Anatilimnocola aggregata: one gene and its partner. The main gene of each other region encodes a partner of the protein of the gene in region 2 in a complex. Links are inferred from orthologs where the notes say so. Each region holds a gene or a part of one and is shown on either strand. Other genes may lie near its edges.

Region 1 (3,258 bases), 5.7 Mb from region 2 along the record:
GCCATTGACTCAGCCCTTTTTTCGAGTGGCGATTGCCCCGGATACTGTCCACCTCGCCACCGGCCACGATGGCGGCAATGTGCTGATCTGGGATCTGGTCAATCTCACACCCCAAACGCGTTTGCAAACAGGCGTGAAGGGGATTGCTCATCCGTTCTTCTCGCCCGACGGCAAGTACCTCGCCGCGGGTTGCCAGGACAATGGCGACGTCGTCATCTGGAAGTTGCCCAGTGGCGAAGAAGCGGGCCGCTTTACGTTCGAGAAGGGAACCTTCCGCACCTATCTCACTCGGGGTGCTGACGACACCTTTCGCCCCGAGAAAGACCCCGCTCGCTTCAGCTTCAATCCCGATAGCAGCGCGTTCATGGTCGGCAGCTATGGTGGCATCATCCGACAAATTGAAGGTGGCCGCGAACTGATGCGGTTCGGGGATTAACAGCTGTCCCGAGGCAAGCGATACTCCACCTTAGCAAGGCGATTGCCCTGACGGGGACAGTTGCTAAGAATGCACTATCTATCGCAAGGAAGACATTCTGCTGCTGGGGAGATCGAAAACCATGACCACTACCATCGTGCTTGCCGGGGGTTGTTTCTGGTGTACCGAGGCGGCCTTCGAGCAGTTAAAGGGTGTCAGCGATGTCACGAGCGGTTATGCCGGCGGGACGAAGGAAAGCGCCAATTACCGCCGCGTGTGTGACGGGAATACGGGCCATGCCGAAGTGATTCGCGTGACCTACGACCCAGAGCAGATTTCGCTCGACACACTCTTGAGTGTGTTCTTCGATGCTCACGATCCCACAACGCTGAATCGCCAGGGAGCAGACCAGGGGACGCAATATCGCTCGGCCATCTTCTATGCCGACGATGCCCAGAAAGAGGCCGCGGCCGCGAAAATTAAGGAGCTAACCGAGAAGCGGGCCTTCGCGCAGCCAATCGTCACGAGTCTCGAACCGCTCGTCGAGTTCTTCCCGGCAGAAGATTACCACCAGGACTATGCCCAGCAGCATCTCGATCAGCCCTACATTCAAGGGGCAGCCATCCCAAAGGTATGCAAGGTCCGCGCGAAGTACGCGGGACTGATCCAGCGCGACTAAAAAGACCTCTGCATAGAACTCGTCACGCTCCGCCGCAACGGCCTGTGTTGGCCTACTTACCGCAGTAGTCGATCGCGCGGGCGATTTCGCTCTTCAATCGCGAGCGGCTGACGATGCGGTCGATGAAGCCGTGCTGCAGCAGAAACTCGCTGGTTTGAAATCCCTTGGGGAGTTCCAGGCGAATCGTGGCTTTAATCGTGCGTGGGCCGGCGAAGCCAATCAGCGCCTTCGGTTCCGCAAAGACCAGATCACCCAGCGAAGCAAAGCTGGCCGCGACGCCACCCATCGTGGGATTCGTCAGCACCGAGATGAACAAGCCGCCAGCCGAGTCGTAGCGAGCCAGAGCTGCCGAGACCTTGGCCATTTGCATCAGCGACAAGATCCCTTCGTGCATGCGGGCGCCACCGCCCGAACCGCTGACTATGATGAGGGGCAAATTCTCGGCAGTGGCACGTTCGACTAACCGGGCCAGTCGTTCGCCTACCACCGAACCCATGCTCCCCATGATGAAGGCCGAGTCGGTCACACCCACCGCGACGCGGCGAGCGCGAATCATGCCACAGCCCGTCACGGCAGCGTCGGTCATGCCGGTTCGCTTCTGTTCGGCAATTAGACGCTCTTTGTACGGTTTCGAATCGGCAAACTGCAGCGGGTCGGTTGGCAGCAGGTTTGCGTCCCACTCCTCAAACGTACCTTCGTCCAGCAGCTGGGCGATTCGCTCGGGGGCAGAGACGTAAAAGTGATACTCGCACTGCGGGCAGACGTTGTGCTGTTTCTCGGCTTCCTTTTTGAAGATCGAGGCACTGCAGCCTGGACAGCGCAGCCAGAGCCCTTCGGGGACGCCACGTTTAGGCCGTTTGATGTTGGATGGCGTAGTCACGATAGACATGGGGGAGGAGGATGATATCGAGGCTGTAGGGAGGGCTCCCATGACATGCTCCAATCCAGGGCGACTATGCGCTAGGTTGCCGGGGTCATGCAAGCAAATTCCGGCTTTTGATTCTACAAAAATGCGGGCTGTCGGCAGGGGGTCAATTGTCTCGCGATTGCGGCAGGCCTATCCATTAGGGTATCGGTTGCCGGCCATTGGCCGGCGCAGTTATTCCGCCTTTACTAGGCAGCGCCCCCTGCAACAGGGAGTACAGCGGCCGAAGTATGTGCTAGCACCACGCGGCGAACGTCGTCGTTCCCCAGATCGAGCAACTGCCAGCCGCCACATTGGCACTCGGCCTTCCACAGGTCGCCAAGTTCACCGGGAGTGATGACGTTGCGGACCAGGCTGAAGAGTGGTTCAGGCAATACCAGGGCAATCGTCCCCGTCCGATGCTTGCGTAAAAGTCGGTCGACACCAACCCGCACGCGGGCCTGGGCCATGCCGACCGGTTCACCTTCCGGTGGGCAGACGGTTTCCGGGTGGTCTTGCAGTTGACGATAGACCCGGGGCTGGGTGTGTTTCAACTCGTCGACGAGTTTGCCGTGCCACAGGCCGTGATCGACGTTCTGAAAATCGGCCAGTTGCCGCACCTTCAGCCGGCGGCTGTTGGCGAGTTGCGTGGCCGTTTCGACCGCACAACGGCAAGTGGAACTGTAGAAGTAGTCGATATCGACTTGCTGCAATTCAGCGACCAGGCGAACCGCTTGGGCGGTGCCGACATCGCTGAGCGGCAAATCGAGAGTTCCCTTGATGCGACCTTGTTCGTCGAAATCAGTCGCAGCAGAACGAATCAGCAGAATACGAACCATACAGGATCGAACTTGACCTCCTTAAAGACGTGCCAGTTGAGTAAGTTGTTCGACAGCCGGCCGATAGCTCGCCTGCCCGAAGATCGCTGACCCAACTACGAACCACTGCGCTCCTGCCTGCGCACATCGGCCAATGGTCGACGTGTTGACGCCGCCATCCACCTCTAAAATCACTTCGGGCCGAAGTTGGCCCGTTTGTTTTTGCGTATTCAACGTCTGCAATTTGTCGAGTGCCACGTCGTGAAACTTCTGCCCGCCAAAACCGGCTGGCACGCTCATGACAAGAATTAGGTCGACAGCCCCCAAGTATGCATCCAGCGTGCCAAGAGGAGTCGCGGGATTCAGTGCGATTCCCGCTTTCACTCCCAGGGAGTGAATTTCGTTGACCAGCGGCTGCGCATCAGCAACGGCTTCGACGTGG
Region 2 (3,167 bases):
TCAGTGGCAGTGCGAGACGTTCTTGGTAACTCGCACCAACTACAAGGGAGTGATGGGTGATCACAAGATGGGAAATGCCAGCAGCGTGCATCCCAGTCCCACGCCCGATCGGCACAACACCAATCTGTGTAACGGCATCTTCTATCGCAACAACTATCAAGACGGAGTGCGGCTCGGTTCAATTACCGACGGCACCTCGAATACGTTCATGGTGGGCGAAGACGTCGTCTCGCAGAATTTTCATTCGGCCGCGTTCTATTCCAACGGCGACTACTGCAGTTGCCACGGCCCACCGAACTTCTTCGTCTATCCGCCGACCGTGGGCAGCTGGTGGAACGTCATGACCTTTCGCAGCAAGCATCCGGGAATTGTCCAATTCGTATTGGGCGATGGCTCGGTGCGCATCATTCAGCAGAACATCAACTACGACTTGTATCGCTACCTGGCCACCAAAGCAGAAGGGGAAACGGCGATTGTTCCTTAACCTCGATGTCTGCGTACAGAGTTGTATTCGTCCGATGTTCAATGATCGCCAGCTAAAACTCCCCACCTTGTTACTGGCCTGCGGACTATTGGCGCTGGTGGGCTGTCAGGGCCCTATTTCCACGGTCGAAGGACAGGTTACGCTTGACGGCCAGCCGTTATCGAGGGGCGACATCTCGTTCTACGCGCCAGGCGGAGCACTCGCCAACGGAGCAATCGATGTATCAGGGCGATACCGGATTCAGACAGGCACAGAACGTGGCCTGACTCCAGGGACGTACCGGGTGGTCGTCGTCGCCAACGACGTCATTCTTCCCACGGAACCCGGTGGCGCGCCAATGCCCAAATTGATTACCCCGGCCAAATATAGCGATCCTGCGACCAGCGGGTTCACAGCTGAAGTGAAGCCCGGGCACAACAAATTCGACTTTGAATTGAAGTCGTCGCCCTAAGTGGCGGGTCCGCTAAGCGTGCCAAAAATGCCGAGCTATTTGTGAACTTCGGGGGCGAGGAACGTCCGTTCGACGAAGCCGGTATCGACCAGTGCATCGGCAAAGGTGGCGTGACTAAGCACCTTCTTGTGGAACATTGCAGTCGTCGCTATGCCTTCGACTCGCAGTTCGTCAAGCGCGCGAATCATCGTGGCAATCGCTTCGGCCCGAGTGGGCTTATAGACGATCAGCTTGCCGATCATCGAGTCGTAATGAGGGGGCACGACATATCCGGCGTGAGCATGAGAATCGAACCGCACGCCCAGACCGCCGGGAACGAACATCTGCTTGATGAGCCCCGGATTGGGCTGGAAGTTGCGGTCGGGATTTTCGGCATTGATGCGGCACTCGATAGCACAGCCCGTCTGCTTGATGTCTTCCTGCTTGAATGGCAGTGGCTCGCCGGACGCTACCAGAATCTGCGTCTTGATAATGTCGATGCCAGTCACCATTTCGGTGACAGGGTGTTCGACTTGCACGCGCGCGTTGACTTCGATGAAGTAGAAGTTGTCTTGCTGGTCGACAATGAATTCGACGGTGCCGGCGTTGGTGTAGCCGACTTGCTTGATGAGTCGCACAGCCGCTTCGCACATCTCTTTCCGCCGCTCGGCAGGCAAGCGAGGAGCGGGCGATTCTTCGATCAGCTTTTGATGGCGACGCTGGGTCGAGCATTCGCGTTCGAAGAGGTGGCAAACATTGCCGTGATGATCGGCGATGATCTGCACTTCGACGTGGCGCGGCTTTTCGATGTATCGTTCGAGATAGACGCCACCATTGCCAAACGCAGCTGCGGCTTCGGTCTTGGCAGCTTGCAACGCGGGCTTGAGCGCCAGTTCGTTGGCGGCGACGCGCATTCCTTTGCCACCACCACCGGCAGTCGCCTTGATGAGGACGGGATAGCCAATTTCGCGGGCAGTGCGGACAGCTTCTTCGTCGTCTTCAATCAGGCCAGCTGAACCGGGAACGACAGGGACGTTGGCCTTGCGGGCTGCTTCGCGAGCGCGGTTCTTATCGCCGAGGGCATCCATCGCTTCCGGCGTAGGGCCAATAAAGTCGATCTTGCAGCTGCGGCAGACTTCGTTGAAGTGGGCGTTCTCGGCGAGAAAGCCGTAGCCAGGGTGAATGGCCTCGACGTTGCCGACTTCGGCGGCGCTGATGATCTGATCAATCTTTAGATACGACTGCGCGCTCTTGGCGGGGCCGATGCAGTAGCTTTCATCGGCCAGCTGTAGATACTGCGAACCGCGATCGGCAGTGCTATAGACGCACACCGTCTCAATGCCAAGCTCTTTGCAGGCCCGGATGATCCGCAAGGCAATTTCGCCGCGGTTAGCAATCAAAATTCGTTTGTACATATGCTCGATGGCCGGACGACCGGCGGCTTACTTGCTGGTATCGACCTTGAACAGCGGCTTGTCAAACTCGACCGCTTCGCCATCTTCCACCAGCACGGCGACAATCGTGCCCCGTACTTCGGCCGGGATTTCGTTGAAAACCTTCATGGCTTCAATAATGCAAACGGTCGTGTTGCTGTCGACCCGGTCGCCCACTTTAACAAAGGCATTCGCCTTAGGATTGGCCCGCGAATAAAACGTGCCGACCATCGGGCTCTTGATGACTGTGATGCCCGGACCATCGGCCACGGGTCCCTTGGGTGCGGCGGTCGCAGCAGCTGCGACGGGTGCCGGCGCTGGTGTGGCGGCTGCCATGATGGGAGCGGCGAACTGCTGCGGCGCGTATTGAACAGCGGCTCCGCGTTGAATGCGGATGCGATGCCGCGACTCGCGGAGGTCGATCTCGTTCAGGTCGTGCTCTTTCATGAGCTCGACCAAACGGCGAATCCGGTCCACATCGAACACATTGCCAGTAACCGCTTCCGAATCTGCCATGATATTTTTCCGAGGCTTCTTGACCGCGACCGCCTTGGTAGCGGGCCGCGCGGACGTCCCGGCTCGCTGGGAAGGCTTGCGGGCGTCGGCCATACCTATTTCCTATGAATCACTAGATGAGCAAACGATAAGCAATCATGCGGGCTGCGAACGGACGCAATCAGCCAGCAGCAGGTAGTGGGCAAAAGCTCAAGTTGCAGATTTGCGGAAGAACTGCTGAGCACCCGTTTTCGGAGGAGACTCTCGCGGCACAAACCGTTATCTGTCCTAGAGTTTGGGCGGATTCTAGCTTTGCTTGACGGGC

The links.
Region 1: the proteins of accC (region 2) and accD are in contact, whole or in part, in a solved structure (PDB 8UXZ), measured with the Escherichia coli proteins. The link is inferred for Anatilimnocola aggregata from one-to-one orthologs.

The regions. Positions count from the first base shown.
Region 1 is NZ_CP036274.1:1,724,325-1,727,582, reverse strand. Bases 61-2,998 are described here. They hold accD (acetyl-CoA carboxylase, carboxyltransferase subunit beta), read right to left. Parts: upstream 1,975-2,998; coding sequence 1,147-1,974; downstream 61-1,146. Other genes in these bases: rpe (ribulose-phosphate 3-epimerase), read right to left, coding at 2,859-2,998; ETAA8_RS06720 (histidine phosphatase family protein), read right to left, coding at 2,208-2,837; msrA (peptide-methionine (S)-S-oxide reductase MsrA), read left to right, coding at 558-1,094; ETAA8_RS06735 (WD40 repeat domain-containing protein), read left to right, coding at 61-436. Outside these bases: more of ETAA8_RS06735, read left to right, coding at 1-60; more of rpe, read right to left, coding at 2,999-3,258.
Region 2 is NZ_CP036274.1:7,454,253-7,457,419, forward strand. What follows is about bases 151-2,997. They hold accC (acetyl-CoA carboxylase biotin carboxylase subunit), read right to left. Parts: upstream 2,330-2,997; coding sequence 971-2,329; downstream 151-970. Other genes in these bases: ETAA8_RS28275 (DUF1559 domain-containing protein), read left to right, coding at 151-484; ETAA8_RS28280 (carboxypeptidase-like regulatory domain-containing protein), read left to right, coding at 519-935; accB (acetyl-CoA carboxylase biotin carboxyl carrier protein), read right to left, coding at 2,357-2,863. In the rest of the region: more of ETAA8_RS28275, read left to right, coding at 1-150; ETAA8_RS28295 (hypothetical protein), read right to left, coding at 3,149-3,167. UniProt on the Escherichia coli protein: This protein is a component of the acetyl coenzyme A carboxylase complex; first, biotin carboxylase catalyzes the carboxylation of the carrier protein and then the transcarboxylase transfers the carboxyl group to form malonyl-CoA.